DNA from 2 places in the Albibacterium indicum genome. Region 2 is predicted to be linked to the other one. Evidence: riboswitches for the same ligand, from Rfam matches in the RefSeq annotation. Region 2 holds a riboswitch; the other holds the start of a gene.

Region 1 (16,427 bases), 680 kb from region 2:
CACTTAGTAGCTAAAAAATAATATCTATTTTATCTAAGCAGGCACGAGCCTGCTTAGAAATAACAGGGCCGGATGACGAGTGTCATCCGGCCCTGTTATTTAATTTCTTAATGAAGTCATTTTAATCTTTTATAAAGCCTTTTTCCTTCATCCAATCATCATTAAACATCTTACCCATATAACGGGAACCATGATCATGAAAGATCACCACAACTACATCGTCCTCTTTTAATTGATCTTTCATTTGTATCACGCCTGCTAATGCTGCCCCCGCTGAATTACCAACAAAGATTCCTTCTTTCCGGGCAAGCTCCATAGTCATAATCGCCCCATCTTTATCAGTTACTTTTTCAAAATGGTCAATAAGATCAAAATCTACATTTTTAGGTAGAAAATCTTCACCAATCCCCTCCGTGATATAAGGATATATCTCGTTCTTATCGAAAATACCTGTTTCTTTATATTTTTTAAAAACCGATCCGTATGAATCAACTCCCCACACCTTGATGTCAGGATTTTGCTCCTTCAAGTATTTTCCCGTACCGCAGATTGTTCCCCCTGTACCTACCCCAACAACCAAATGCGTCACTTTCCCTTCCGTTTGCTCCCAAATTTCCGGACCTGTCTGCTCATAATTTGCCTGAGTATTTGAAAGATTGTCATATTGATTGGGTTTCCAAGCATTAGGAGTCTCTTCCACCAAGCGGCTTGATACCGAATAATATGAACGTGGATCTTCAGGATCCACATCCGTCGGACATACGATTACCTCTGCCCCAAAAGCCTTCAAGGCGTCGATCTTTTCCTTTGACTGTTTATCCGTTGTGGTAAAAATACACTTATACCCCTTAATAATAGCAGCCATTGCCAGGCCCATTCCCGTGTTCCCTGATGTTCCCTCGATGATTGTTCCTCCCGGCTTTAGGAGTCCCGCTTGCTCCGCATCCTCAATCATTTTCAGTGCCATCCGATCTTTAATCGAGTTACCCGGATTAAAGGACTCGATTTTAGCCAACACTGTTGCTTGGATATCTTTTGTAATCGAATTGATCTTTACCAATGGCGTGTTACCGATCGTTTCTAAAATATTATTATACCACATCGTATTTATTTTCCTGCTTTGTTATTATTACTACTAAAATCTCAAATGATTTCTAAAATTTCAAATGTTTCACCGTTAACTTATGTTCAATTAATTGCTTCAACGATTCGATACCGATTTTCAGGTGAGACTCAACAAAGTCAGCACTAACTTTTGAATCGCTTTCTCCTGTTTTCACTCCTTCTGGAACCATTGGCTGATCCGATATCAAGAGCAGAGCGCCCGTCGGTATCTTGTTAGCAAATCCGACCGAGAAAATAGTTGCCGTCTCCATATCTACCGCCATTGCTCTCAATTGTTTAAGGTACTTTTTGAAACCTTTGTCATGCTCCCAAACACGTCTGTTCGTCGTATATACTGTGCCGGTCCAATAATCAAGTGAATGGTCACGAATAGTCGTCGAAATTGCCTTCTGTAGCGCAAAGGCAGGTAAAGCCGGAACTTCGGGCGGGAAATAATCATTCGACGTACCTTCACCCCGTATAGCAGCAATTGGCAGCACCAGATCTCCTATATTATTCTTTTTTTTAATGCCCCCCGCCTTACCCAGAAACAATACCGCTTTCGGTTGAATTGCAGATAAGAGATCCATTACTGTGGCAGCAACCGGGCTTCCCATCCCAAAATTGATGATCGTGATCCCATCTGCGGTGACACTCTGCATCGGCTTATCCAATCCGAAAATCGGTGCATTGTCATGCCATTCTGAAAACAACTTCAAATAGTTCGAAAAATTAGTCAGCAAGATATAACTACCGAACTCATCCAAAGATCGACCTGTATATCGGGGCAACCAATTTTCAACGATTTCCTCTTTCGTTTTCAGTCCAACTTGGACGGGGCTTTGATTTATATCTTCTTTCTCATTCATGACTATTTACAGCTATTTATAAATATAAAAAAAGTCCCCGTAATTACGGGGACCTTGCAATTTTAATGACGGATACTTACCAATTTATGAGTGAAAATTACGCAGCCCTCAGCTTATCGACATCTGATTTATCGAACTTCTCCCGTGCATATTCCAAGGTAATCCGCAGCGTATCTTCATTTTTATTTTTTTGAGATGGCACCTCAAACATAGCGTCCAACATAATTGCTTCACAGATTGCCCTTAATCCACGCGCTCCCAAATTGAACTCCATCGCTTTATCTACTATAAACGCAAACACTTCCTCATCAAACTCAAGCTTTACGTTCTCATAAGCAAATAACTTAACATACTGCTTGATTAAGGCGTTCTTTGGTTGCGTTAAGATACTTAGAAGCGTATCCCGATCCAGCGGATTTAAAAATGTAATTGCCGGTAATCGGCCAATCAATTCCGGTATTAAACCAAATGCCCTTAGATCCTGGGGAGTAATGTATTTATGCAAGTTATCTAAATCAATATCTGCTCCGTTAGATGACATTTTATAACCAACCGCTGTGGTACGCAAACGCTTCGCTATCCGCTTCTCGATACCATCGAAAGCCCCACCGCATATAAATAAGATATTCGTCGTATTAACAGCAATCATCTTTTGATCCGGGTGCTTACGTCCACCCTGGGGTGGTACATTCACGCTTGTTCCCTCTAGAATCTTCAACAATGCCTGCTGAACACCCTCACCAGAAACATCCCTCGTTATTGAAGGATTCCCGCTTTTACGAGCTATTTTATCAATTTCGTCAATGTATACAATCCCTCGTTCTGCTGCCGCTACATCATAATCAGCTGCCTGCAGCAAACGTGTCAAAATACTTTCAACATCCTCACCAACATAGCCAGCTTCTGTTAATACCGTCGCATCAACTATACTAAAAGGTACATTCAGCACCTTTGCAATCGTTTTTGCCAACAAGGTCTTACCTGTTCCCGTCTGTCCTACCATGATGATATTAGACTTTTCAATCTCAATCCCATCTTCATCCACCTTCTGGCTTAGTCGCTTATAGTGGTTATAAACAGCAACCGACAATACGCGTTTTGCTTCGTTTTGTCCAATCACGTACTCATCAAGATGCTTTTTTATATCTGCAGGCTTCAAAAGCTTCAACGCACCTTCAATAGCCCTGCTTTTTTCAGCACCCGTAGCTTCGGCGAGCAACTCATTTGCCTGCGTAATACATTTATCACAAATGTAGACACCATCACCATTAATCAGCAACATGGTATCCTTTCGGGCCCGGCCACAAAAAGAACAAACTACTTCTTTTTCCTTACTTTTTGCCATTGTCTTTTTTCTTTCCTTTTAATACTTCATCAACCATCCCATGCTCCTTCGCTTCTTCAGAAGTCATCCAGAAATCACGGTCAGAAGATTTTTCTACCCACTCGTATGATTTTCCCGAATGCCTTGAAATAATCGAATAAAGTTCCTTTTTCAATTTTAGCATCTCTCGTAGGTTGATCTCCATATCAGAAGCCACACCTTGTGCACCACCTGATGGCTGATGGATCATAACGCGGGAGTGTTCCAATGCCGCTCGTTTACCTTCAGCTCCAGCCACCAATAGAACTGCCCCCATCGAAGCAGCCATCCCCGTACAGATTGTTGCAACATCAGGAGAAATGTATTGCATCGTGTCATAAATCCCCATACCAGCATATACACTACCCCCCGGAGAGTTGATATAAATCTGAATATCACGCTGATTATCTGCTGATTGAAGAAACAAAAGCTGAGCTTGAATGATATTGGCGACATGATCTGTCACTGCATCCCCTAAAAAGATGATGCGATCCATCATCAAACGTGAAAACACGTCCATCTGAGCAACATTTAATTGTCTTTCTTCAATGATATATGGAGTCATTGATAATGGCACGTGCTTATTTTCCACTCTGGAAATAAACCCATCAACATGTTGACTACCTATGCGGTGATGTTTGATTGCATATTTTCTAAATTCTTTTTTATCGATACTCATAATGATTTGTTTTAATATTTAAGACGAATAAATATATAGATTAAGGATAAGCAAAAAAACTAGAATTACAAAAACTGAGCCATCGAGTATCCAACGCCAAAAGCTGCCAAAATGCCCGACCGTCAGAGTTATAACGTCTATTATATCAAAAAAGCCATACTGGAATCAGCATGGCTTTTTAAATTTTTTCTAAAATTTTACTTTAATTCAAGAAACTCGTTGTACGGAATTTCTTTCTTTTCAAGTTTTACGATACCTTTCAAATGATCGAATACTTTCAACGCTTTTACCTCTTCAAACAAACGATTTGCTTGTTCTTTATCCTGAAGCAATTGCATGGCATATTGTGATAATTGCTCGTCAGGAAGATCCTGCTGTCCGTACATTTTTAGCTGGGCAGACAACCGATCTTTTGCAGCAGCTACCACTTCTTCGTACTGGATCTCCAATTTATTTTCGTTGATGATCTTGTTCTCTATCAAAGTCCATTTCAGGTTCTTTACGAAATCATCATAGCCTTCTGCTATTTCTTCATCCGTCAACTTTTCATTCGTTGCTTTTAACCAACGCTTCAAAAATTCATCCGGGAATTCTGCTTTCACACGATCCATTCCCATTGTATACATATCATTCTGAAGCTTTTGATCTGCGTTTTGAACGAACATGCTTTCAATTTCTTCTTGTACTTTCGCCTTGAATTCTTCTTCAGTTTTTACCGTTCCTTCACCGTAAATTTTATCGAAAAACTCTTGATCCATCTCAGCTTCTTCTAGACGGTTCACATTTTCAACCTTCAGGTTAAATGTTCCCACTAAGTCCGCCACTTGGTCTTCCTCAATATCCAAAAGTCTGGCAACAGTGCTCTCATCATACGCTTTCTTCAAATCGATCAGAACAACATCATCCTTTTTCAATCCTACTAAGTTCTTTTTGATTTTCTTATCATCGATGATATCTGTTCGTACGGATGTTGTCTTCACGATACCGTTCTCAATAGATTCACCCTTCGCATCCACCTGAGTCAACTCACCATATAGTACATCGTTCTCTTCTGACACTTCTGGGTTCGAACGCTTACCATAGCTTTTTCTTAAGTTAGAAATACGGGAGTTCAATGTCTCGTCATCTGCCTTAATCACATACTCTGTAAGCGTATCTTTTTCAGTGAATGGAATCTCTACTTTTGGGGCTAAACCAATTTCATATTTGAAATTATAATCATCTTCAAAACCCCATGTATACTGTGTATCCTCTTCTTTTGGAAGTGGCTGACCCAAAATCTCTAATTTATTTTCAGTAAGGTAATCGTTTAAGCTATTGCTTACTAGTTTATTAATCTCATCGATCAAAATCGCCTTACCATACGTTCTTTTAATATGTGAAACAGGTACCATTCCCGGACGGAACCCTGGTAACTTAGCTTGCTTTGCCTGACTTTTTATAGCACTGTCGACTTGACTTTTATAGTCTTCCGGTTTTAATTCGATACTGACTACTGCATTCAAGTCATCGATGTTCTCTTGAGAAATATTCATAGCTGCTATTACGTTTGTCTTTACGTTAATTATTTATTTAACAAAAATTCCCCCCGATTATGTCGAGAGGAATCAAGTGCGGAAGAAGGGACTCGAACCCCCACGCCGTGAGGCGCCAGATCCTAAGTCTGGTGCGGCTACCAATTACGCCACTTCCGCAGGTATAGGACTAATTATGGATTGCAAAGGTAGTACCTTTTATTAAAAATCAAAAACATTTTTAATATTTTTCTTCTCCCTAGATTCATTATTAAACCTACCCCGAATTCATTATTAAATCGATCTGATGATGTTTCTCACTCGTTCATAACAAAGCGTGGTTTAACGGTGGTTAAACTGACGTTAAACAGTCCTTTTACTACAGTTTAACCACTGTTAGAGGACTGTTCAACCACTGTTTGACCACTGTACTTCTGGTACAAGTTAAGAATCTTTCCTTAAAGTGTATCGTCCGTAATTACATTCAGATTTCTATGCTCCTTTATTTTTTATTATTTTTAGCCATTCAATCAATGTAAGCATGAAAGCATTCCCTGTATTTATCATCGCACTCTTATTATTTGCGTCTTGTAACAATCGCAACAACCAACAAGGCGGCGATCAGGCTGACTCCGCAAACGTGTCAGCTGATACTACGAACATGCGCGTAGACAAAACAGACCTGACTCAGCTAAGTCTTGAGATCCTAAAGGATTTTAAAAACAAGAACTATGAGGCGCTTGTCCAGTATATTCACCCTGATGAAGGCGTTCGCTTCTCACCTTATGCATTCATAGAGCCCGATACGCATGTTCAACTGTCGTCAGCTGACTTTCTCTCGGCGGTCAATAGCAATGAAAAAAGAATCTGGGGCAGTTTTGACGGTACGGGGGATGAGATTAATATGACAGCAAAGGAATATTTTGAGAGGTTTGTCTATGATGTTGATTTTCTTGAACCCGAGACCTTTAGTATTAATGAAACCATATCATCAGGGAATAGCCTAAACAACCAAGCCGAGATTTACCCGGGAACGCAGTATACTGAAAGTCACTTTTCCGGCTTTGAAGAAAAATACAACGGAATGGACTGGCGTGCGCTCCGGTTGATCTTCAAACAAGTAAACGGCAACTACTACTTAGTGGGTATTGTGCATGACGAGTGGACTATTTAGGGCAAATAGCGATCAGGCTGTGAATAACAAACCCATTGTTGATAAATAATTGTTCGGCTCACAGAATAAAACAATAGATTTGTCTTGATGTAAAATCATAGCGATCAGGTATTACACTGGTAATAAAAAAGGGGAATCGTGTGAAATTCATGAGCTGTCGCGCAACTGTAAGTAGGAAATTTTCTATAAGCCAGATCACCTTCCTTTTTCGCTAGACTTTGCTTTCGCAAAAAAAGTAAATGTCCGAATGAATACTTAAAGGTATTATTTTAACACCCTGCACCCGTATCCGTTTGTACATCCTACTTTTTTGAATTGAGTTTTCAAATTAAAATACAAAGTAGTATGAGCATTTTTAACAAAAGGGTAAACTACAAGCCTTTCGAATACCCCGAGATCCTGAGTTTCACAGAGGCTATCAATCGGTCATTCTGGGTACATTCTGAAGTAGATTTTACGGCCGATATCCAAGACTTCCATTCACATTTAGATGATAATGAGAAAGAGGTGATCAAGAAAAGTTTATTGGCTATTGCCCAAATAGAGGTGGCTGTTAAATCTTTTTGGGGAAACCTTTACCATCACCTTCCAAAGCCTGAATTCAATGGTTTGGGAAGTACCTTTGCTGAATGTGAATTCAGGCATTCAGAGGCCTATTCAAGATTATTGGATGTATTGGGATATAACAATGAATTTGAAGAATTGATTAATGTCCCGGTGATTAAAAAGCGGGTCAACTACCTTTCGGAGGCTCTGGCACATACCAAATCTGAAGATGAGAAAGAATACCTTTTTTCGTTGATTCTGTTTTCTATCCTCATCGAGAATGTATCCCTGTTCAGTCAATTCGCTATTATCTTGTCCTTTACACGTTTTAAGGGCGTGATGAAAAATATAAGCAACATTATTGCCTGGACATCGGTCGACGAACAGATTCATGCCAATGCGGGTATTTACATTGTCAACAAAATCAAAGAAGAGTTTCCCGAATATTTTGATGAGGGTACGAAAAAACGTATTTCTGACATTGTATTAAATTCAATTGAGGTCGAAGCAGAAATCCTTGACTGGATTTTTGAACGAGGGGAAATCGAAACGGTCAATAAAACCAATCTCCTGAACTTCATGAAATATCGTGCAGACGATAGCTTACGCCGAATTGGTTTACCGAGGGTCTTCAATGTATCGGAGAGCGACTACCAACCTATGGTATGGTTTGAAGAGGAGGTCTTTGCCAACAGCATGGACGATTTCTTTGCAAAGCGGCCAGTGGACTACACAAAACATGATAAAAGTATTACGGCAAACGATCTGTTCTAAAAAACGCATAATTCCTGTTAAAAAATATATAATTGACGAAGATGGAAAGACTTTGGTGGTTAAATGAAGAAAGTCAGCAAATCCTGAACCGGGGCTATTTGTTGAAAGGAGAAACGACTAAAACGGCTATCGAGCGGATAGCAATGGCAGCTGCCAAACGACTCTATAAGCCTGAACTTTGCGAACCCTTTATCGAGATGATCGAAAAAGGATGGATGAGCCTAAGCTCACCCATTTGGGCCAATATGGGTACAGAAAGAGGTCTACCGATCTCTTGTTTCAATGTGTATGTACCTGATTATATTGAAGGCATCACCCATAAACTCGGCGAAGTAATCATGCAGACCAAAATTGGCGGGGGGACGTCGGGTTATTTTGGCGAGCTTCGCGAACGTGGCAGTGCGGTTACTGATAATGGCAAAAGTAGTGGAGCGGTAAGTTTCATGAAACTATTTGATACGGCCATGGACACCATCTCGCAAGGCGGTGTGCGGCGCGGAGCATTCGCTGCTTATCTGGATATTGACCATCCGGATATCGGTGAGTTCCTGGAGATCAAGAACATTGGAAATCCCATACAAAATCTATTCACCGGTATCTGTATACCCGATTACTGGATGCAGGATATGATCGATGGCGATATGGACAAACGTAAGATTTGGGCGAAGGTACTGGAAAGCCGCCAGCAAAAGGGTCTACCCTATTTATTGTTCTCCGATAATATTAACCGAAATAAACCCCAGGTTTATAAGGATAAGAACCTGAAAATATATTCAAGCAATCTGTGTTCAGAGATTGCCTTACCGTCGAGTATCGACGAGTCCTTTATTTGCTGCCTATCATCGATGAACTTAGAGCTTTATGATGAATGGAAAGATACGGGAGCGGTTCGACTGGCGACTTTCTTTCTGGATGCCGTGCTTCAAGAGTTTATTGCTAAAACAGAAGACAATTACTACTTAGCTTCAGCAAATCGCTTTGCGAAAAGACACCGTGCGCTAGGATTAGGTGTGATGGGCTGGCATTCATACCTTCAAAAAAACATGATCCCCTTCGAGGGCATGGAGGCCAAGCAACTGACTACAAAAATTTTCAAAGATATCAGCGAAAAAGCAGAAAAAGCCAGTGCGGAGCTAGCAAATATCTATGGTGAGCCCGATCTGTTAAAAGGTTACGGAAAAAGAAATACCACCTTAATGGCAATTGCTCCTACCACTTCTTCTTCAGCAATTCTAGGTCAAACGTCACCAGGGATCGAACCTTTCAGTAGCAACTATTACAAAGCCGGCCTTGCGAAAGGTAATTTTATGCGGAAAAACAAATACCTGCGCCAGCTTTTGATTGAAAAAGGCATAGACAATGAGGATATTTGGCGCAGTATCATGTTGAACCATGGTAGTGTACAACACCTTACCGAATTGAGCGACGAAGAAAAATCTGTTTTCAAAACATTTAAAGAGATCAGTCAGCTTGAGATCATCCAACAGGCGTCTATCCGACAAAAGTACATTGATCAGGCGCAAAGCCTCAACCTCAATATTCCGTCGAACCTGCCGGTTAAGGATGTCAATATGTTAATGATAGAAGCATGGAAATTGGGGGTCAAGAGTCTTTATTACCAACGTAGCCAAAGTGTTTCGAAGGAGTTCATAGCCAATATGGTCACTTGCGTAAGCTGTGAAGCTTAATTTTATTTTAAGAAGCTCTCGTTAGGGAGCGAGCTGCATTTAATTATTATATTAGGGTAAATTTTGTTTGTATGAAAGCATCCATATTTACCCTTTTTTTATGTGTCTGCATTGGCAGCCTTCAGGCTCAAGAAATACCTTTTAACAAGGAGAGCGGAAAAATAGAATATGCTGGTACTGTAACCAAACAGGGAACGCAAGATGCCTTGTATTCGGAAATAAAGGCATGGATAACGCAGACCTTTAAGTCGGCCGAGGAAGTTATGTTGACAGATGACCCGCAAGCAGGCAAACTAAGCTTACAGGGTTTGAGTTATATCAGTCTTGATCCAGCTAGTGACCAAGACACAGCCCTGATAGATGTCCCCGTGCACTTCAACCTATTATTCGACGTACAGGACAATGGCTATCGTTATTTAATTAGTGATATCTATTTTGAATATCAAGAACTGATCATACCTATGGAAGAAACCTTACTGACCCCTACTCAGCAAGAGCGGATCATCCGAGACAGATTGATCGAAAGTCCCCTTTCCGAAGAAGAGACTGCAGCTCTGGTACGTGAAGAACTTGACCGTTACCGACAGTATAAGAATAAAAGTCGGTCAACGTTTAATGGGATTGAATGGTTGATAAAGGAGGGGCTGGCTGAGTGAAAGAAGACATAAAACAACATATCTTTATTTGACAAACAAATATTATCTTTGGTTTACGCTAAACCAATATAAATGAACCTCTATATACGATGTTTATTAACATGTTTGTTAATATTTTTATTTTCGTGTAAAAAAGAACAGGAGCCTGTCCCAGAAATCGACATTCCCAGTGCAGGAATTGATATCTCAAATATCAAAGATTTTCAAACACGACTGAACGCCGACACGCTAACGGGCCAAGAAAAAGGCCAATGGTCAATACTAAGTGGAATGATTGATGATAAAGTATACTTTGACAACGACGAAGACCCCCGTACTATTTTTCATGGTTTACCCGGTGAGACCTATGAGCTAGAATGGTCAGTTATTAATCCAAAAGAAAATAACAAAGTAACAAAGTCTACAGTAAAAGTTTCATTCAATGAATTAAAGGTCTCAATTACAAATGAGCGACCCGAACTTTCTACTCGATTTCTACTGACGACCACAAGATACGACCATGGCGAATGGACGATCGAAGGGGCGCCTGTTGCCCAGATTTGGCCCTCGGCTTCGGGTGGTTATATTGGACCAACGTTGAATTTTCCAGGAATCAACATTCAAGGGTATGCTAATAAAACCTATACGATTACCTGGACAACTAATTACGGAAGTAAGTCAGCTTCAGCAACGATTACTCTGAAAGCGGGGGAATACCTCGAAAGCGAGGCTATAGAAGACTTAATATTACTCCCAAACTCACCTCGTATAACATATAACGATGAAGGTAGAGTTGTAGAATTGGACTTAAGTGCTAAAGGGAGTGCATGGAGATTGGGAGATACAGTACTTTATCCGACAATGCAGGCATTTACAGAATTGAGAAAACTAAACTTAGATGGTTCTGCGGTGGGAGATATGCCTGTTGTATTTGGAGAAAAATATTTAAAACTTGAGGAGCTTAATATAAGCCATGTCGCAATTAGTCATGTGCCGGAAAATATAGGTAATTTAAAACAGTTAAGGATTTTACGTATGAACGTCGCACAAAGCGGTAAGAAACTAACGTCAATTCCCGATACTTTTGGAGACCTTGAAAGCCTCGAACTCCTCGAGCTGATGTCATTAAGTCTTGAAGAACTACCCGAAACTATATCCAACCTTAAAAACCTTAGATCATTTGATTTTCAAGGAAACGACATAAAAAAACTCCCCGACGCGTTAGGGGACATGGTGAATCTTGTGGAGCTAAAGGGTTATACGTCGCAAAATATCCCAAGTTCGGTTACCGAGCTTCCCAAGTTAAAAATATTATATTTTTTAACTGGTGCGACCAATGCATCTTTACCAGATGATTTCGGCAATATAAAAAGCCTGGAGATATTTAAATTGGGAGGTGACTTCAAAAAACTTCCCAATAGTTTTTGTGATCTTCCAAATTTATATGATGTTGAATTGGGTGCAGGAATGGGCACTTCATTAGAACTGCTTCCAGAAAACATTGGTAATCTTAAGTCACTCGTGAGCCTCACAGTGAATGGTCATTTACGTTCGATTCCCGAAAGCTTTAGCAATCTCACAAATCTAGAGAATCTAGTAATTACTGGAGGAGAATTCGAAACCCTTCCGATCGGTTTTGGAAACCTGAAGAAGCTAGCTTGGTTTAGTTCAGAGTTTGGCAAACTGAGAACGTTACCTGATTCTTTTGGAGGGTTAGAAAATCTTAAAACTCTATATCTTTATTACAATCAGCTTAGCGAACTTCCTGAAAGCTTTTTTAATTTATCGAACCTGTTTCGAATCAATATTGGCGGTAATAACTTTAAATCGTTCTCATCAAGTTTTTCTAAACTCAATTCTAACCTTTATGATATCGCTATCTATGAAAATCCTTGTTCAGAAGAAGAGGTAGAGAAATTAAAAAAACTGTTGCCGGATGTCGGGGTCACCTTTTAGATCTTCGCACCCAATTATCTTCGCACCCAATTAAGATGTTTTAGAAGAGAAATCCCTAGGATCATCGCGCAACAGCATCTAATTTCACCCGATAAACCCGATAGGGATATGTGGCTTTATCAAGACCGCCATTCCATTGTGGAAGACGATTAACCTGCGCCGCTGAGACGTAGAGGTAACCGTCAGTGCCAATACCGATTGAGTCTGGCCAAATTAGTCGCTTATCAGTAACAAGCGTCTTCAATTCTCCTTTCGGTGTTAAATATTTTATACTATAATCCATTGATGAGGTAAAATAGATATTTCCAGCAACGTCCATGGCCATACCGTGGCAAACAACGGTCTCACCCATATCCTCGACTAAGCCCATCAAGTCATCATCGCTTAAACTCAGGTCGGCCAGGTGTTCTGTAGCGATCCGATACAAATGCAAACCATTAATCGGCCGAAAATAGAAATACTCGTTATCTTTACTCAAAGCGACACCATTAATATTGGACTTGAAAATATTGCCTTGCTTATCAGCCATTTCTTTTCCTTCATAAGAAAGACTGAAACCCGGTACCGCTTGGGTCATCGGTCGATCTTTTAATACGGATCTTGTTTTACCGCTTTTTAAATCTAGTATGACAATAGCAGCCTGACCAGGGTCGGAAAGGTAAGCCAATTGTTTATCTGTGTCTACACGCACATCGTTTAATCCGGATTTTTCTTTTGGTAGATCTTCAAAACGAAAGATATTCTTTACCTCATTACTTTTCAAATCAATTTGGAGTAATTTAAATTTTCCTAGACTTTCCTCTTCACCCCCATCCTTCCCAAATACGGAGTTTTTAGAAGCCGGCTTGGAATCCAACACCCAAAGCTGATCATCGGTGTCTACATAAAGGTCTTGTACATTGACAAAAACTCGATCTTCTGACCCTCCCTTTTGATTCCATTCTTCGTTTGGAAATGGCACCCGCTTGCCGTTTTTTATCTCGGTCAGACCGTAAACATAGGGCTCTCGTTTGGGAAAAGAAACAAACAACCGATTGTCAGAAGAGACGCTCACTCCGATAGGTTGAGATTTGCCAAGTTCAGCAGCCACTTCTAGCTTGTTCGACGGAGAGTGCTGAGCTGATACTTGCAGGGGGTTGGTTATTATCGCACAAAAAACAACGGTTACGCAGGTTGCTATCTTTTTATATTTCATAGAATATCAATTTGACTACCGTATGAATATACTATATTTAAAAAGAAAACATTGAAACCGTTTAAATAGTTTAGCAATTTCTATTATACCCTTAAACTTTTTTACTTGACCCCTTTTTTGCTTGATCCCAAAACACGTGTGCAATACCGTATATTCTAAAAAAAGAAGCCCTGTAAGCAATGAACTTACAGGGCTTCTTTTGTACTAGCTGTACCCAGGGCCGGGATCGAACCGGCACGGTTTCCCATTGGTGTTTGAGACCAACGCGTCTACCAATTCCGCCACCTGGGCATTGTTTTGTGTGGGGATGCAAATGTATTTATTTATCCTCCAAACACAAAATTTTATTTCAACTATTTTTGAACCAATTTCAAGATATCATTGCCCATAACAAAGATCATGAGGGCGACAATAATAACAAAACCCACCAGTTGCGCTCTTTCCATAAACTTATCACTCATCGGTTTTCCTTGCACCATTTCAATCAATAAAAAGAGGGTGTGACCGCCGTCAAGCCCCGGTATGGGCAACAAGTTCATCAATGCCAATGCCATGGACAGTAAACCTACCAGCGTCCAAAAACGAATCCAATTTACTTCAGCTCCAAACATCTCTGCAATACCGACAGGTCCGGATAAGGCTTTCGATGCTTTTACTTCTCCAGCTGCTATTTTACCCAACCCTTTGGCATTGTCGATCAATGAGCCCCAGGCAACCGAAGCGCCAACCGGCAAAGCTTCAAAGAAGCCATATTTTACTTGATCTATCGGGAAATATCGTGGAAAAACCACACCAAGAATACCGTCATCAGAGATGTTGGCTGTCAATTCAACCTCTTTACCATCACGGTAGACCAGGAAATCGACCGCCTGCCCTTTTTTATCGGCCATAACATCGGTAAACTCATCAGCGTAAGTAACGGGCTGCCCTTCTACCCGTAGAATACTATCACCTTCCATAAATCCGGCTTTTTCAGCTGCGCCCCCTTCCTGAAGGGATTGAATGGCATTCAAATAAGCTCTGGGTGCCACAAATTCATCTACACCGTGATCAGAAATATCATTTAGAATATCGAGAGGAACCGAGATATGTTGTGTCTGCCCTCCTCTTTCCACGGTTAGATCTACACCACCCATCAGTACATCCGAGCTTCGGATATCTTCAAAGTGGACAACCTTCTCGCCGTCTATTTCTAAAATACGGTCACCTGTCTGCAATCCGATCTCTTTACCAACTATACCTGGAACAATCCCCTGTGTTAGCTTCTCATTGCTGATGAAGGTATCACCGTATTTGAAGGTCAGCATCCAGAAAATAAAGATACCCAGAACGATATTAACGAAGATACCCCCTAACATAACGATCAGGCGTTGCCATGCTGGTTTAGATCGAAACTCCCACGGTTGCGGCGGCCCCGCCATTTGCTCTGTATCCATTGATTCATCAATCATCCCCGCAATCTTTACATAACCTCCTAAAGGCAACCAGCCGATTCCATATTCACAACCTTTATAATTAAATTTAAACAACTTTACACCCCAAGCATCAAAGAACAAGTAGAACTTCTCTACCTTGATACCGAAAGCCCGAGCAGCTAAAAAGTGCCCCAATTCATGTAAAACTATTAGTATTGAAAGGCCCAGAATCAACTGCCCCGTCATAATCAAACCATCCATATGCTATTTTTATTCTTTTTCTATTAATGTCTTTGTTTTTTGATTGCTTCCCTTGTGTAAGCTCTACTTTGATGATCAATTTTCGAAAATGTTTCTAGATCTGGATTTTTCTCATGATCAATTTTCACCATCGTTTCTTCAATCAATTCACTCATTTGTAAAAAGCCAATCTCTTGGTTCAAAAACGCTGCCACAACAATTTCGTTGGCAGCATTTAATACACAAGGCATAGATCCACCTTTCTCTAACGCTTGGTAAGCTAACCGAAGATTAGAAAATGTATCCATGTCTGGCTTTTCAAATGTCAGCTGTGATAATGTATTAAAATCTAATCGCGGAAGCTTATTCTCTACTCTTTCGGGATAAGCAAGCGCATATTGAATAGGAAGTTTCATATCTGGCAAACCCAACTGAGCCTTGATAGAACCATCTGAAAATTGAACCATAGAATGAATAATGGACTGAGGGTGGACCACCACGTCAATTTGACATGCTTCTACCCCAAAAAGCCAATGAGCTTCGATTACCTCTAACCCCTTATTCATTAAGGAAGCAGAGTCTATTGTAATCTTTTGCCCCATAGTCCAGTTAGGGTGTTTCAACGCATCCCTGAAAGAAACGTTACGTAGGTAATCACGGTTTTTCCCACGAAACGGACCACCAGAAGCCGTCAGGATGAGCTTCTCTACAGACTCAGACCTTTCTCCCATTAAGCATTGGAAAATTGCCGAATGCTCAGAATCGACCGGCAAAATGTCAACATCATTCTGTTTCGCGAGTTTGGTAATCAGTTCGCCAGCTACGACCAGTGTTTCTTTATTGGCCAGTGCAATTGCTTTTTTTGCTTTTATCGCATTGAATGTAGGCACTAAACCAGAAAACCCAACCAAAGCGGTCAGTACAACATCGATCGAAGGAATTTGTACTACTTCCGAAAGTGCATCAGTACCAGCGTAAACTTGGACATTTTCGTTAGCTAAAGCCTCCTTTACCGTGCTATAGTGCTCCGGATTGCTAATTACAACAGCTTGAGGTTTAAATTCCAATGCCTGATCAATTAGCAATCTGTAATTATTAGCCGCCGTCAGCACATCAGCTTTAAAGAGATCGGGATGACTCTTAACAACCTCCAAAGTTTGTGTCCCGATACTTCCTGTAGACCCGAGTATGGCGATATTTCTTTTGTTCACAGGATATATTTTTCTAATTCTTCTGCCATTGATCGATCATTGGATAAACGGGGTAATTTATTCT
Region 2 (16,427 bases):
CCGGTTTCGAATTGTGACTTATCGGACGATGAGAAAACCTTGTATGTGACAGCTAATCATCAGGTTTTAAGGATCAGGATGAGATAGATAAGCAAAACCTCATTCTACCTCATCCACATCCTTAAAGCTCCTTAATCTTCGTTATGGAAAACGAACATAGATGTAAAAAAGTAACTCACATCATCTCCTGCTTCGTTGAGCTTCTTATTAAACGGCATACTCTTAACCAAGTCACCGGTTTTAGCATCGTAGAAGTTTAGCGTATTAACCGCATAATTAGCTCCGTATCCATCTTGTACAGTGCTCGTTACAATCTGATCTAAAGTCGCATCGTAACCGATATTCTTTTTATAAAAAGATTGCTTATCGGCAGTAGTAATAAAAGGAGCAGCCAAGGAGCTTTCGTCGCCATCTACGTATTTATATACCTCTTTACCACCGCCGAACATAGGTGCGTTCTGCATATACACTGCATCTTCTGTGCTCGAAGCGATTATCGGCGACGGATACCAAGCAAACCAGGTCGAATTTGACTTGTAAGGAAGCTCAACCGTATCCGCTTCCAACGTTTCACCGTCCAAACTGATCAGATACTCATTAGAGGTATACCACACCTTTCCGTTGGGGGTTTCCGCAAATCCTGTTGTGACACCTGGTATCCTTCTGGCAACCGAAAGGTCATCAGCATAATAAGCCACTGCCCCATTGCTCTGTGAGAGAGCAAATACATATTTGTCGGTTTTAAGCATGTCTCCCGTTTGTCCGCTGATCCCATATAATTTTCCTGACAAGCCCATGGTCTGTAGGTTTACGATATGGATACCATCTGTGCTGCTCAGCAAACCTGTGTTTTCATCGACACCGACAAATGCACGCCAATCATAACCCTGACGTGCAGGTATTCTACCAACTTCCTTTAATGTCTCTGCATCAGCGACAACGACCGGTCCGTTAACTTTGCTTACAATGTATAAATTTCCATCGAATATCGCAGCGTATTGAACTGTTGAACTCGTTGGTTCAAAATCTTTATCCGGATTCTCCTTTTGAAAAACGCTGTCTATCAGGCTTTCTGTTTCATAATCATAAAAACTCACAGATCCGGTACCATGTCCAAACCACCCTTCGTGAATCAGAAAGAAACCATTGCTATATCTTCCCGGATCGGACTCTTCGATGGGTTCTTCGGGATCAGGTTCCGGTTCTGGCTTAGGTTCGATCGTGTCTTTGGTACAAGCTCCTAAAAAGAGTAAGCTTAATATCAACGAGAAAAATGCAGGTTTTAAGTGTAATTGTTTCATATATTTAATTTTAGTTTTCAGATAATAAACTTAGGTCAGCTATACCGACAATTTCCGTCGAGAGTTCTCCCAACCAACCCATATTTGCTTGTATTCCGGTTTGTATTTTGATAAAATCGATTCCGGTCAACTTGATTTTATTTCCTTCAGCATCTACTGCATTGGAGATATCAATCTTATCACCCCCTTGCGTATTATCCGCATAGCCAAACTCAAAAGGGTTGCTTGTGATATAACTGGGATTAGACATGTCTATATTTCCTGAAGGTAAAAGGACGCCTTTAAGCGTATACTCATTTTCAGTAATCCATTCGGGGTAGTAAGGTTGTTTGTGAAATGTGTTGGTTTTTACAACACCTTCATTGCCTTTATTATCTTTCCATGGAATATCAGCGGTTGCAGTCTCCGGTCTCGTATAAGTCACCGAGTAATTACGGATAACGCCCTCTTTTCCAAATTCACTTCCGGCAAGTTCATACCAGATGTCGTCCGGCTCACCGTTTCCGTTCTCATCCTGCATAACGTAAACCACGCCCGGCTCTGCAAAATTGGCCATTGCATTGCCATATATCATAATGTCTTCCCCGTCATTATTAACTACGGTATGGTCAAAACCCAAAACAATATAGCCGCCCCATGCACCCAAACTAACGAGTCCTTTACCTCCAAGTATTCCCTCTGCACTTTCATGATTTCCTGGTGCTTTGTTAATAAACTGTCCGGGTGCAGGTTTATATTCAAATAATGTCGTTACGTAGATATTACTGTGATCAGTTATCGGTCTTTTCTTTACATCCACTATAACGGTATATTCTTTTGTAAATTCGCCTGCTTCATTATACGCACGATACTCGACTGTATACGTTCCGCTCTGATTTGATTGAAATGTATAGGAACTCTCTGTGCTGACCTGCTCACCGTTAACTTTCCATTCTTCTTCGTACTCTGTGTTTGCCGTCGACGTAGCCGTCAAGATCAACTCTTCTTCAAAGGCAACCGTAAGTTCTGAGTCTGCATGAGACATTTCGATGGAAGGCGGAAGAATCGGGTCTCCATCCTTAGTACAGGAAACAACCGTGAATGTAGTGGCAAAAAAAAGTATCCAAATTTTTGCAAGGGGTTTAAGATTGATTTTCATTCTATTCTAGTATAATTAATAAACAAATGCAAAGTGTGCGGGAATATCACCGGTGATGGTTGACCACTTCAACTTACCGGCGTTGTCAAAGCAGTAGATTGTCCCCGGTGAGACATAGTCCTTAGCGTCAGTTACATATACGTCCTTCGTCTCCGGATTGACAGCAATCCCGTAGGGTAACGTAATGTTACGTTCCGTACCGTCCGTTATAAAAGAGCGATTCAGAATCTTCTCATTCTTGACATCAAGCATGTGATAGCCGATCGTATTCTGCCCGGTTATGTAGCTCCATTCCGTGCTATAGATATACGCGATATCATCATCGATAACCAACTGACTTGCAGCAATGTCAAATTTTCTTTTAATAGATTCTGTATTCGTATCGATCACATAGACTTTCGACGGCATTTCATAATAGTCGCCACGAGACGTAACATACAGATCCCCATAAGCATCAACCTTCAACCGGTGAAGATTTGGCGCCACCTCGATCCGCTTTACTTCTTTAAAACTTTGAATATCAATAACCGAAACAGTACTTTCGTAATTTGGAGGACTGTAGCCGCCAGAGTTTGCTACATAGAGCTTGTTTCCGATGGCGGCCAGCTCTTCAGGTTGGCGACCTACCTCTACACGACGTGTTATCTCCAAGCTAGTGGTATCGATTTCTGCCACAATTCCATTGGGTGCATTCGGATCTCCCACCTGCCCCAAATAAGCACTTACATAGGCTTTGCCCTTATGAAAAGTTATGTAACGACAATTTATGATATCGATCTGTCCGAGTTTTTTGGCTGTGTACTTATCCAAAATCTCGACCTTATTGGAGTTATTGACCACTACGTATAACTTGCTCCCGTAAATAGCCAGATCATTCCCTACATCACCTAGTCCCTTCGATATTTCAGGGTTTACCTCATGGTATATATTTCGCTGATAATCACCAGTTTGAAGATTCATAAAATCCAGAGAAGCTTTATTCATATTCATATTACCTTCATTGAGAAGATAAAAACCGATAATAGAAGCATCCGGATCAGGAACAACTACTTCCTCATTTTCAGACGGTAAAGGCTGAGGGTCTTTTCTGCAAGACTGAAGGATCAAGAATAGGCCTATAAAAAAAAGTAAATTATAAACCCTAAGATTTCGTAAAAATGGCTTCATATGTTCATAGTTAATGAAAGACGATAATGACGACCAGGCATCGGAAAATTAAGGATGACATCATAATGCTGATCCAAAACATTGTTTACTTCTGCCCGGACGGTTAATACTTTTTTATTGTATTGAAGAGAATACCAAACGGATAAATCATGCGTGTACCAGGGATCGACATAGTTAGCCGGAATATTAGCTTTTTGACTGTAACGCTCCCCAGTATAGATAAAGCTGTAATTCAATCCATAGTTCGCTGCATTGAACATAGCAGTAAATGAACCACTGTGCACGGGTATGTATGGGATTTGATGATCATAATTAAACACATTCGATGTGCGATCTATCGCCTTTTGATAGGTATAGTTCAGTAAAGCAGAAAACCTGATTTTAGAGGAAACATTACCCAAAACTTTCATATTGGATTCTATGCCATTGATCGCTACCTCACCGAGGTTCATCATAGTCCACCGAAACAGATTAGCACTCGGAATAGCTACAATTTTATCACGTACTCGATTGTGATATCCATCCGCCTGGATACTTATATATTTAAAAACAGGATGATCTAACTCTTTATGAAAGGTAAACCCGATATTGTACTGATTGGTATATTCGGGACGCAAAAAGGTATTACCAATGAACGTGTAATAAAGATCATTGAAAGTAGGCATCCTGAAAATGGATTTGTAGAATGCTCGTAAACGAAAATCAGAAAGCCTAAAGGGCTGCCAGCTAAACATCATCGTGGGTGTTAACTCATTCTTATCTTCGGCAGATTGATATTTCTCGACTTCATCATTGACGTAACTAGCCAACAAACTTCCTTGAACATACAAACGATCGAGTCGAATATCCGTTGCCAGGGCCGCTAACAACGTGTGTCTTCGCGGATATGGGAAACGGTATAAATTTGCGTTAAGCATGTTATGGGTATAATCTACCGAGAAGTTCGCACGCCAGTTTTCACGAACATGAAATACATTTGCTATAGAAAAATAGGCTTCTTTTTGTTGGTATTTATTATCTAAAAAGCCCTCTGTTGTCACATACTCGGGATCAAGATAGCGGTTGTAGTCGACTGCCAATTTGGCTTTGATAGCGACCCGATACCATTCAGAAATGCTTTTATCCGCTGCAAACTGTAGGAAGTTACTTTCGTCCCACAGACGCTGAGAATAGTCGAAACGGTTAGCAACGATTGCCCCAGGCAAGCCTCTTTCGGAAGCGTAATGATAATATTTTGCCTGCCATGAAGTACTTGAATCAGGGCGACCATAAAGTGAAGCTTCAAGTCTTAATGCATTTATATCAGCATTGTGCCGCGTTGCAGTGGTGTCGTAAACACCGTTTGTATAGTTAAAATCATAGCGACCATGCGCATTTATGTATTCAGAACTAATTCTTGCACTGAGATTTTTATTTATTTTATAATCTACATTTAGTGTGGGATTTAAGAGCCCGAATGACCCGCCTTTCAATTGGAATGAAGCGTTCAAAGGCTTATTCTTAGTAAAAAGAGGTGATGTGCTAACTAATGAAATCGAATTAGCGGACGCGTATGCTTTAGCGGGCTGAAAAAGATCAGGATCTTGCCCGTTATGCAATGTCACTTCCTCCATGTTACTAAGTGATAATTTTCCAAGATCTACCTGTCCATTTTGTGCATTCCCGATAGCTATGCCGTCGTAAAATACTTGTGTATGATTTGTTCCAAGACTCCGGATATTTATGGTCTTTAGTCCCCCGATCCCGCCATAATCCTTTAATTGTACCCCCGAAAAATAACGAACCGCGTCGGCAACCGAAAGACTGTTTAAGTTTTCGAGGGTCTTTTTACTTAATGTCTGTAGGGGAACGGGTGAGTTTAATACGTTGAGGTCTTCCAAGGCGCGGATTTCAACCTCGCTTAGATGGTAATGCTTCAGAGAATCCGTACCAGCTACGGTAGGTTCTTGTGCCGAAGAAGGGAAAGCAACCAGGCTCGCATATAAAAGCGTCAGGCTCAATAATACCGTATCCAATTTGAAGTTCCTCATTTCATTTGCCTAGCACATAGCAATTGAGGAGCAAGAAGAACTAATGGGAATCACCCTAGTAATCCTTATCCCAGCTTCAATCCTCGAAAGCTATGAATATTATAAACTTTAGGCAGGTCTTCTGACTTACTCCGGGCTACTCAGTCTTCCCACCTGTAACGGCAGTGACTTTTGGAGTGAATAGCCTGTATTGGAGATTACAGCTGCGGGACAGTTTCGGAATCACACCGAATTCCCTTTTAAGTCCGATTCCAAATAGATTGGATAGGACACCAAAAGCGATGCAAAGATATCAACATTAATTGTATATTTGCCTTAATAAGTTCTTTTATTTCTTCAATCAAACCGAATAGGTTTTGCTTAGCTGCAAATTAAAAGGGAATCGTGTGAAAATCACGAACTGTCGCGCAACTGTAAGTAACCGATCGTCTTTATCCATTGCAAAATCCACTGTCAGGGGCAACCCGGCGGGAAGGATGATAAGGATGTTACAAGTCAGGAGACCTGCCTATATCGAATTGACAATGCTTTCGCGAATTGAAGCAGAAGTCAGGTATGATGCCTCTTTTATTCATTAATCTTTTGATTGGAAAATAAAAAATCAAGCTTCTCCCTACCCCTCCACTTCATTTTTCGGCGCATTACGAAGTTTAGCGAAAGAGCTTTTAACTGATTTATTTATCTTTTAACAAGCAAAAAAATGCTAACTAACAATCTTGGCTATCCGCGTATTGGTAGCAATCGAGAACTCAAAAAGGCCTGCGAGCAGTACTGGTCGGGAAAGACATCGCAGCAAGAGCTATTGCAGATCGGAAAACAAATCCGCTTGCATAATTGGCGTCTACAGAAAGACGCTGGAATCGACCTCATTCCATCGAACGATTTCTCGTTCTATGACCAAGTGCTGGATATGTCATTGACCGTCGGGGCGATACCTTCACAGTACAACAAAATTATTTTAAACGGTCATAACACCGAACTTGATCTATATTTCGGAATGGCGCGTGGTTACCAGCGGGATGAGTTGGATATCACCGCCTTGGAAATGACAAAATGGTTTGACACCAACTACCATTATATTGTACCGGAGTTTTACAACAATCAACAATTTTCCTTTTTTTCTCGGAAAATAGTCGATGAATTTTACGAGGCTAAACAGGCGGGAATACTTACCAAGCCGGTTCTAATTGGACCTGTCTCCTATCTTCTATTAGGTAAAGAAAAAGAGGAAGGCTTTCACAGAATTGAATTGTTGAAAAACCTGCTTCCTGTTTATTTTGAGATTCTGACCGAACTAAAAAGCAATGGGGTCGAATGGGTGCAGTTCGACGAACCTTTTCTGTGTTTGGATCTTAGTGAAGCCGAACAAGATGCCTATAAAAAAGTTTACAGCGAAATAAAGCGCCGGTTCCCGGGAATTCATGTTCAGGTAGCAACCTATTTTGAAGGGCTAAAAGATCAAACTCGTTTGGCATGTTCGTTACCGATCGATGCACTGCATATCGATTTATCGAAAGATCCAGGTCAACTCGATCAGGTACTGGATATACTGCCAGATCAAATGAGTCTTTCTCTGGGATTGGTTGACGGGCGGAATATTTGGAAAAACAACTTCAACGACTCATTAAAACAAATCCAACATGCCGTTGACAAAATCGGCAACCAACGTGTCATCATGGCTGCATCCTGTTCATTGCTACACTCCCCTTGCGACTTGGAACTTGAGACGAATGAACACATACTTACTTCGGAAGTCAAGCAATGGTTAGCTTTTGCTAAACAAAAAATCGATGAGATCGTCACGTTAAGTAAGCTGGCAGAAGGCTCTAAGGATGAAAGTTTGAAGAGAAAACTGGAGGATAATCAAGCTGCGATGGAAAGTCGAAAAACATCCGATCTCATCCACGACAAAACCGTAAAAAAAGAAACGAAAGAGGTTCAAAATGCGGATTTCAAAAGAAATAGCCCGTTCAGCATTCGCAAAGAAAAGCAAACAGAGCTATTGAACCTCCCTCTATTTCCAACTACGACGATTGGTTCTTTCCCTCAAACAAGTGAGATTAGGAAACAGCGTGCACTTTTCAAAAAGGGGAGCATCGATATAGAGGAATATGAACAAGCTTTAAAATTTGAAACGGAAAAGACGATCAGATGGCAAGAAGAAATTGACTTGGATGTCCTGGTTCATGGAGAGTTTGAACGAAATGACATGGTTGAATATTTTGGAGAACAACTAAATGGCTTTGTTTTTACAAAAAACGGTTGGGTACAAAGTTACGGATCTCGTTGTGTCAAGCCTCCAATTATCTATGGAGACGTGTCAAGGTCAAAAGCCATGACCGTAAAATGGACACAATATGCTCAAAGCCTAACAAGCCGCTTAGTAAAAGGCATGCTGACAGGCCCTGTTACTATTTTACAATGGTCTTTCGTTCGTGACGATCAACCAAGATCGGTTACCTGCAACCAAATAGCACTAGCTATAAGAGAGGAAGTAAAAGATCTTGAGGATGTGGGAATTAGAATTATCCAAATTGATGAACCGGCGATCCGTGAAGGTCTTCCCTTAAGAAAGGCAGATTGGCAGAATTATCTTCAATGGGCTATCAAAGCCTTTCGTGTTGCATCAACGGGTGTAGAAGACGAAACACAAATCCACACGCACATGTGCTACTCTGAGTTCAACGACATTATTCACAACATCGCCGAAATGGATGCCGACGTAATTACCATCGAATGCTCCCGTTCCAAAATGGAACTATTGGACGCTTTCACTAGTTTTGAATATCCACAACAAATTGGACCAGGGGTTTACGACATCCACTCACCACGTATTCCACTTGAAGCAGAAATGGTCGATCTTCTGATGAAAGCAAAAAAAGTAATCCAACCTGAACAATTATGGGTAAATCCCGATTGCGGCCTAAAGACCCGAAACTGGGACGAAACGAAGAAAGCCCTTGCTGAAATGGTGAATGCCGCTAAAAGTATGCGATTATCTGAGGTTAAACCCATGACAGTGTAAACCTATCGCATAGAGTCTATGCTTATATTCTCTTCGAAAAATGCCAAAACACGAAAATAAAAAATGTCCTCGTTGCATGGCTACTTTTGAATGCAAAGTAGGGAGCATCCTCATTTGTCAATGTTCGGCAATCGAGCTTAACGAAGACGAAAGAGAATATATTAAGGAAAAGTTCAGCGATTGCCTATGTGCAAAGTGCATGACTGAAATGAAAAGCGAATTTAGTTCAAACTCACTAGCAAGGAAGATTCAACAATTACTTGGTTTTAAAAAGGGAAGTTTTTAACCATGAGATTTAAAAAAATTTATATTTTTGATTTCACTAAACGTCCTCTTAAATGGCTTTAAATTAAGTAGTTTTAAAAATTATGAAAAAGATCCTTTTATCTAGCTTCCTCATATTCACTTTTTTTGTGTCAGAAGCTCAAATTCTAAATAAAATAAAAAATAAAGTTGAGGAAAAAATTGCTACGAAGACAGTTGAAGCGTTAGAAGAAAAAGCAAAAGATGATACGAAAGACAAAGGCACTGCAACAGGTCAAAAAACTGATGAAACGACCGTTGATGGTCAAGCGGCCCCGGCAATGGGCAGAGCCGTTCCGGTATTTGATTTTACAGCAGGAACAAATGTTATTTTCGAGGATAGCTTTTTGAACGATTCTATTGGCCCCATGCCCCATTTCTGGAAATCAAGCGGAAGTGGATCACTCGTCAAATTTCCGGGTGTCGACGGAAAATGGTTGTTGCTAAATGAGTTTACGACCTATAAACTGGACACGCTTATCTCATTACCTGAAAACTTTACAATCGAGTTTGATCTGTTAACACGCTCAGACCAGGCAAAAGATCTACGTGCTTTTACCTTTGGATTAGCAAAAGACAATAGCGCTTCTGGCTATGAAGACAACATCGCTACGAAAACTACCGTTCACTTTTGGAACAGCGGAATTATTAATTTCAGCACCGACACCGAAGTTTACAACGAACTGGATTTTGATCTACGCAGCCACGGTAACCGGGTAACGCATATATCCATTAGTGTACAAGGCAAGCTGATGAAAGTATATCTCGATCAGGTGAAAGTATTAGACACAGAAATGCTAAGTCCCTCGGTAGCAAAATATCTTTACTTTAATCCCTCTACCCGGATAAGTAACGGTGCACAGCTGGCAGTAAGTAATTTCAGAATAGCTCAGTAAGAAGATTTAAGAAAAAAAGATTTTCTTTTATATTGACTTTTCCGTATATTTACGATAGTATCGTAATAAACTTAAACATAATCTCTTATGGAAAAGCTCACAAAACAAGAAGAAGATGCCATGATTCTGCTATGGCGGCAGAACGGAGGTTTTGTAAAAGATATTTTAGAACTCTATCCCGAACCCAAAGTACCGTACACTACGTTGGCTTCGACATTTAAAAATCTGGAACGAAAGAAATACCTCCGCGCAAAAAAGCTTGGAAACTCCTGGTTTTATCGACCACTCATCAAAGAAAATGAGTATAAAAAAGCCTTTATGGGTAACTTTGTAAGTGATTACTTCCGTAATTCATACAAAGAACTCGTTAGCTTTTTCGCTAAAGAAGAAAAAATATCACCTGACGAGTTGAAAGAAATACTCGACATGATCCAAGAGGGCAAATCCAAGTAGTTATGGCTGACTTATTTACATACCTGCTTAAGGTGAATATCGCTCTGTCTTTATTCTACCTGATTTATCGCCTTTGGCTCAGAAACCTGACTTTCTACCGGACTAATCGTTATTTTCTAATTTTCTCCTTACTTTTCGCAACACTCTACCCTCTGGTCAACTGGAATTGGTTTGACCCCAACACTACGATAGCACCGCAAGTTGCTACCATGATACCGATTTGGGAGTATCAATATTCGGCACAACAGGAGGTCACGATTAGTGAATACCTTAATCAACTATTTTATCTGACTTTATTGGTATTCGCATTTCGATTGTGCATCAGCCTATGGGGTATCCTACGCATTCATCTCTCATCGAGTGCATCCATCTGGAAAGCCTATCGTTACCGGAGATCGGATGAAAATATTCTACCCTTTTCATTCTGGAAGAATGTCTATTTAAACCCGTCCAAGCACCAAGAGAACGAGCTGGAAGGCATTTTTAGGCACGAATATGTCCACGTCCGCCAACTGCACAGCTTCGATGTCCTTTTAGCCGAGTTCGTACTCATTTTCTGTTGGTATAACCCCTTTGCCTGGCTCTTCACAAGAGCGATTAAAGAAAACATCGAATTTATTACCGACTCACAAGTACTGGCCAGTGGTATAAACAAAAAAGACTACCAGTATAGTTTGTTAACGATACTCGGAAATACCCGACAGCCTTTGATTGCTAATCACTTTAACATGAAAGATATCAAGAAACGCATCAGCATGATGAATAAAAAGCAGACATCTCGCTTACACATCATCAAATACCTGTTTCTTATCCCCACCGTTATTATCTGCCTATCAGCGTTCACCATATCGGGAGCGAAACATCCTTCCTTAGTTCCACAGGAAATGCTCAGTTCCGTCAGAGCGCTGAATGTACTGAAGCCTGCTAGGGCTGACCAACCCATAACCTTTATCGATACCGTAAAAACGGATACCACAAAAACGGATACAGTAAAAACGACAACAGACAGTACCGATAAAAAGAAACAGTCCGTTGTAATCGGCGGGCATGAAGATGATCATAAAAATTTTCTTCACAACCCTCTCTATATCGTGGATGGTGAAGTTAAAACCAGAGATGAGATGTCATCCATTGATCCGGACACAATCGAGTCAATCGATGTTTTAAAAGGTAAAAACGCTGTAGACAAATATGGAAAAGAAGCCAAAGATGGCGTGATCCTAATCACCACAAAAAAGAAAAAAGAAAAACAAGCTGAAGCTACCGAATAAGACCTACAATCCATAAAATTTTCGCTCTCTCTCATTTATCGTTAAGGTTAAATCAGACCTGCAGAGGCAAGGTTGTTACCGATTTTAATTCATCTTTGATAATACACCGGAACCTATTCGTTCTTTAGTCGGACATTGTTCGGACATCAATCGTGTCTACACGTCTAATGTCCGAACAATGTCCGAACAAAGTCCGAGGAATGTCCGAATAATTCTACAACAAATTAGAAAGAAAATAGGTAGCTTTTAAAATCAAATGCACCGAAATAAACACGCTTCACTTCGCAACTTTTGAAATGATGCCCTAAAAATCGAGATCGAAATGATTTAACTAAAAAGAAAAATCAAAAAAAAGAGCTGCATAATTTAGTTTACATGCAGCTCTTTTTTTTGATGTTGTTTTTTTTTATTTAATACCCATTGTTCTGAGTCATAACGCCAGCGTTTGACTGTTCGAGTTCCCGTTGTGGGATCGGATACAGATTATAATGTGATTTTGGATTGAGTTTCACCTTCGTAGCTTGCTTAGATACGGGATTGTAGAAGGTCTCCACTTCCGCTAATTCAGCCTCCATCCTTCCGGTCCTTACCAGATCGTACCAACGTTCGTCTTCAAAGGCCAACTCCAATCTTCTTTCTAAGAGCAGTTTATCTTCAAAGGCTTGTGGGGTAGCGATATCTGCCGCGGTATAATTATGGCTAGATCCCTTAAATGCACGTTGCCTTATCCGATTTAGTTCTGCTAAAGCTTGAGACTGCTGACCCAGGTTATAAAGCACTTCGGCTTTTAGGAGCACAAGATCGGCGTAGCGCAATACGGGCAAATCGAGTCCTGACGCGCTTGGGGTGTGCGTAATAGCATATTTATTAACATAAGGATACCATTCTTCAGGCGCATCGGCTGGCCCACCGGGCGACTTCCAATATTCTTTGATGCTCACATCTTTCCGTGTATCACCTTCTTCAAAATGCTTGTGCAGATCCCAAGAAGGGAACGCAGCTTCTAATCCGCGAGGCGACACCCCACCGACACCAAAATAGGGTAAGAAATACGTGGATAGGCTGTGACCATTGGTACCGTCGGTATATTTTATGGCGAAAATAATCTCGTTATTATCTTCATTTTCAATTCTCCATAAGGATGCAAAGTCATCTTGCAGCTGGAAACCATAGGTATCTAGCATATCAAGATACTTTTTGGCATTTGACCAGTCTTCCTGATAAACATGAACCTTCGCTAGCAAAGCAATTGCCGCCTCTTTACTTGCACGACCGGTGGCTATACTCCCCCGTTCCGGCAAACCATTAATCGCATCCGTTAGATCCTGGATAATGTGTGTATAAATCTCAGAAGCAGGCGAGCGGGGAATGGTTCTTGACTCCTCAATAGTTAGAAGCTTGTCTACAAGAGGGACATCGCCAAATAAGCGTACGAGCTCAAAATAAAGCAGAGCACGCATAAACTTAGCCTCACCCTCTAGCTGCCCCCTCTGCCCTTCTGCATAATCTGTCGGGTTATCGAGGTTAACAATCACCGCGTTGGCGCGGAAAATACCATTGTATGTCTGTTGCCAAAAACTTGCAAACAGTGGGTTTTCAGCCGTGATAGCCAGATTATTTATTTCATCAGTACCTCCTAAGGTAGAATAGCCTGTCCGGTGAAGGTTATCTGTTGGTAATTCCAGGATTGCCCAATCGTTAGGTTTCCTTGCTTGATAGCGTATATAAATTCCGAGTACCGCACTATTCAAGTCGGCAGCTGTGTTATAAAAGTCAGCCTCCGTTAATGATGACGGTGGAGTAAGGTCAATAACTTGCTTTTGACAGGAAGTCATGCCAATCGCAATTGAAAATACCCCTAATATTAAACTATATTTTACTTTCATGATTCCGTGTGTTTAAAAGTTTACATTCAGTCCAAGAACGAATGTTCTATTAATTGGCTCCGCACCGTTATTAAATCCGGGCATACTATTTATACCGTTGTTTTCGCTTGCTGTAAACCCTTCTGGATTATAACCATGGAAACTATCCTTGGTTAAGGTCAGCAAATTATTTACTGATAAATAGACCCGCAGATTTGACAACTTCATTTTATCTATCAGCTTATTGGGGAACGTATACCCTAAGTTGATATTCCGAATCGATAAAAACGATGCGTCTTCCAGGTAATAATCGCTATTGGATACATAAGCTAATGCACTTAGAGCAGTTGCTGGTGTCATACCATCACCTGGTTCCTCTTCAGACCACCATTGATTTTCTACCAAAGAGCGGCGCATTGCACTCACGGTAGCCCCTTCATAATAAAGATTTTCTAGGTTGTACATCTTTGCTCCCAGAGATGCCTGCAAAACCACGCTCAGGTCAAGACCCTTCCATGAAAAATCATTCGTCATACCCAAATATGCCTTCGGCTGGTAGTTACCTAAAATGACCCGATCATTTGGTGTAATTTCACCATCACCGTCCACGTCCTCATACTTCGAGTGTCCTGGACGAGATCCAGCTATTACCGCAGAATTTGCCACGTCTTCCTCATTCTGAAGAACGCCGATTTGACGGTATCCGTAATAGGAGAACATCGGTTCACCAACCCTCAACAGCCAGCTCATACCGCGGGTATGCGTATTGATAACTTCATCAACACCGCCGAGGTCAACAACTTCATTTCGATTTTTCGAGAAGTTAAATGCAGTTTGCCATTTAAATTCCCCTACGGTATTTCTGGTGTTTAACTCGATTTCAAAACCCTTATTACTTATATCACCGATATTCACCAGAGCTGTTGTAAATCCTGATATACCCGGGGTTGTAACATTGTACAGAAGATCATTGGTTCTCTTATCATAATAGTCGAATATAAGATTGACTCTGCCGTCAAACAGACCTAAGTCCAACCCGATATCATAACTTGTAGTTGTTTCCCATTTCAGATCTCCATTACCAAGCGAACTTTGTGCTTGCCCTACCGTCAATTCCCCTCCGGGCGAATAGTATCCGTCGCCAATCAACCCCAAATACTGGAAGTCACCAATATTAAAGTTACCTACTTCACCATAACTCGCTCTCAACTTTAATTCAGAAATAACGGGATTATCGATCAGAAATTCTTCTTGAGACATCCTCCAAGCCACCGATGCCGATGGGAAAAAGCCCCAGCGACTATTCGGTCCAAAACGAGAACTGCCGTCCGTTCTAAAGGAAGCAGATAGCAAGTATTTATCTTGATAGCTATAGTTAATACGACTGAAATAAGACGCCAAGCCCCAATGAGATTCACTAGATCGGGTAGCAGCGGGATTAATAATCGCATTATTTAATGTATGAATAATTTCATTATTGAAACTTCCCGGCATAGCGGCCATTGTCAAACTACGCGACATTGACTTTTGAAATGATGCACCTAAAATAGCATTGATGTAATGATCTTCATTAATCGTCTTATCATAGTTTAGTACGTTTTCGTTAACAATAACATAACCACGATCATCTGACGCAGAACCCGAGTTCATGCCATTGGAAGTAGCCAAGCCAGACTGAAAATTATCACCGCTTGTATAGCCGATATTAGCCCCCAAAGTAGAACGCAGACTTAACCCCTCTAATATGTTCACATTTACATACATCTCACCAATGCTGTTAAACGTAGTTGTGTAATAGTGTGTGCCATCTAGGGTAGCAAGTGGACTCGTTTGTGCCGATACCGAACTACCCCAGTAATCTCTTGGTTTAGGATAGGTGCCGTCTGCATTTTGCTCTGGAGAGACAAATGGTGCGGTTTTCACAATCGCTTCCATTGATACAGGCGATCTACGACGCTTAGCATAGGTCGGGCTTAAGTTAAAGCCGGTACTGATAAAATCGTTTACCTTAATATCAATATTCGCTCGCGCCGAATAGGTTTTATAACCTGTATTGCGCAAGACCCCCTTCTCGTCCATCAGATTTCCAGACACATAGTATTTTACATTGTCGTTTCCACCGCCAACGGACAAACTATAGCTCTGAATGGCAGCAGGATCTAATAATACATCTTCCCAATTCGTATGACTTTCTTTGATTACCGGATTTACCCGATAGCTGATAGGACGACGATCGTCACCCCATAGCGGAAGTGATGGATCACCACCCTCCCATACAAAATCACGGTTTATATAGCGTGCTATATAATCATGAAACTCTTCTCCATAAATCCAGTCGTCATGCATAACCGCATTCGCAACACCTGCATAACCATTGAAATTCAAAGTAGGCTTGCCAGATTTTCCTCTTTTTGTCGTTACCATAATCACTCCCCCCGCTCCTCTGGATCCATAGATTGCTGCCGAAGAGGCATCTTTCAATACTTCGATTGATTCGACATCGTTCATGTTGATATTACCAAGACTTCCTCCCGGGAAACCATCAATTACAACCAACGGGTTGTTGCTTGCAGATATGGATCCCGCACCGCGGATGCGGATTGTTGGAGCCGTTCCTGGTGTATTTCTTGAATTGGTGATACTAACACCCGCCAGTCGACCAACTAAAGCAGCTTCAGGTCTGCCAGCAGGCATCTGATCCAACTTCTCATTTTCGATTTTAGAAATCGCTGAGGTTAATGAACTTTTTCGCATCGTTCCATAACCAACAACAACAACCTCATCTAATTCGGATAACTCTTCTTCCAAACCGACATTAAGCACTGCTCCATTAACCCTAACACGTTGGGAAACATAACCAACATAGCTAAAAACTAAGGTGCTTGCTTTGGGGGCTGAAATACTGAATTGACCTTCGGCGTTTGTAGTGACGCTCTGACTACCTGTTTCCAAAGTCACACTCACACCTGCAAGCGGTT

The links. Region 2 has a riboswitch for cobalamin ahead of metE (5-methyltetrahydropteroyltriglutamate--homocysteine S-methyltransferase). Riboswitches for the same ligand answer to the same signal wherever they lie in the genome.
Region 1: it holds a riboswitch for cobalamin, as region 2 does, so the genes downstream of both, D3P12_RS14940 (ribonucleotide-diphosphate reductase subunit beta) here and metE (5-methyltetrahydropteroyltriglutamate--homocysteine S-methyltransferase) in region 2, are expected to answer to the same signal.

The regions. Positions count from the first base shown of each region.
Region 1 covers NZ_QRGB01000001.1:3,392,783-3,409,209, forward strand. The annotation lists gene D3P12_RS15635 (YceI family protein) at 1-21, shown strand, start outside; partial or broken gene D3P12_RS14905 (PLP-dependent cysteine synthase family protein) at 125-1,102, opposite strand; gene D3P12_RS14910 (AMP nucleosidase) at 1,155-1,973, opposite strand; gene clpX (ATP-dependent Clp protease ATP-binding subunit ClpX) at 2,071-3,318, opposite strand; gene clpP (ATP-dependent Clp endopeptidase proteolytic subunit ClpP) at 3,305-4,015, opposite strand; gene tig (trigger factor) at 4,213-5,550, opposite strand; tRNA gene D3P12_RS14930 (tRNA-Leu) at 5,628-5,709, opposite strand; gene D3P12_RS14935 (hypothetical protein) at 6,071-6,703, shown strand; cobalamin riboswitch at 6,794-6,924, shown strand; gene D3P12_RS14940 (ribonucleotide-diphosphate reductase subunit beta) at 7,049-8,023, shown strand; gene D3P12_RS14945 (ribonucleoside-diphosphate reductase subunit alpha) at 8,065-9,711, shown strand; gene D3P12_RS14950 (DUF4468 domain-containing protein) at 9,783-10,367, shown strand; gene D3P12_RS14955 (leucine-rich repeat domain-containing protein) at 10,473-12,302, shown strand; gene D3P12_RS14960 (L-dopachrome tautomerase-related protein) at 12,364-13,497, opposite strand; tRNA gene D3P12_RS14965 (tRNA-Leu) at 13,709-13,788, opposite strand; gene rseP (RIP metalloprotease RseP) at 13,851-15,173, opposite strand; gene D3P12_RS14975 (1-deoxy-D-xylulose-5-phosphate reductoisomerase) at 15,197-16,363, opposite strand; gene D3P12_RS14980 (GH3 auxin-responsive promoter family protein) at 16,360-16,427, opposite strand, start outside.
Region 2 covers NZ_QRGB01000001.1:2,708,204-2,724,630, forward strand. The annotation lists gene D3P12_RS11995 (SMP-30/gluconolactonase/LRE family protein) at 1-87, shown strand, start outside; gene D3P12_RS12000 (DUF5074 domain-containing protein) at 132-1,301, opposite strand; gene D3P12_RS12005 (PKD-like domain-containing protein) at 1,312-2,439, opposite strand; gene D3P12_RS12010 (YncE family protein) at 2,455-3,606, opposite strand; gene D3P12_RS12015 (TonB-dependent receptor plug domain-containing protein) at 3,603-5,636, opposite strand; cobalamin riboswitch at 5,731-5,928, opposite strand; cobalamin riboswitch at 5,971-6,162, shown strand; gene metE (5-methyltetrahydropteroyltriglutamate--homocysteine S-methyltransferase) at 6,337-8,661, shown strand; gene D3P12_RS15800 (cysteine-rich CWC family protein) at 8,738-8,947, shown strand; gene D3P12_RS12030 (hypothetical protein) at 9,030-9,860, shown strand; gene D3P12_RS12035 (BlaI/MecI/CopY family transcriptional regulator) at 9,948-10,313, shown strand; gene D3P12_RS12040 (M56 family metallopeptidase) at 10,316-11,584, shown strand; gene D3P12_RS12045 (RagB/SusD family nutrient uptake outer membrane protein) at 11,995-13,470, opposite strand; gene D3P12_RS12050 (SusC/RagA family TonB-linked outer membrane protein) at 13,483-16,427, opposite strand, start outside.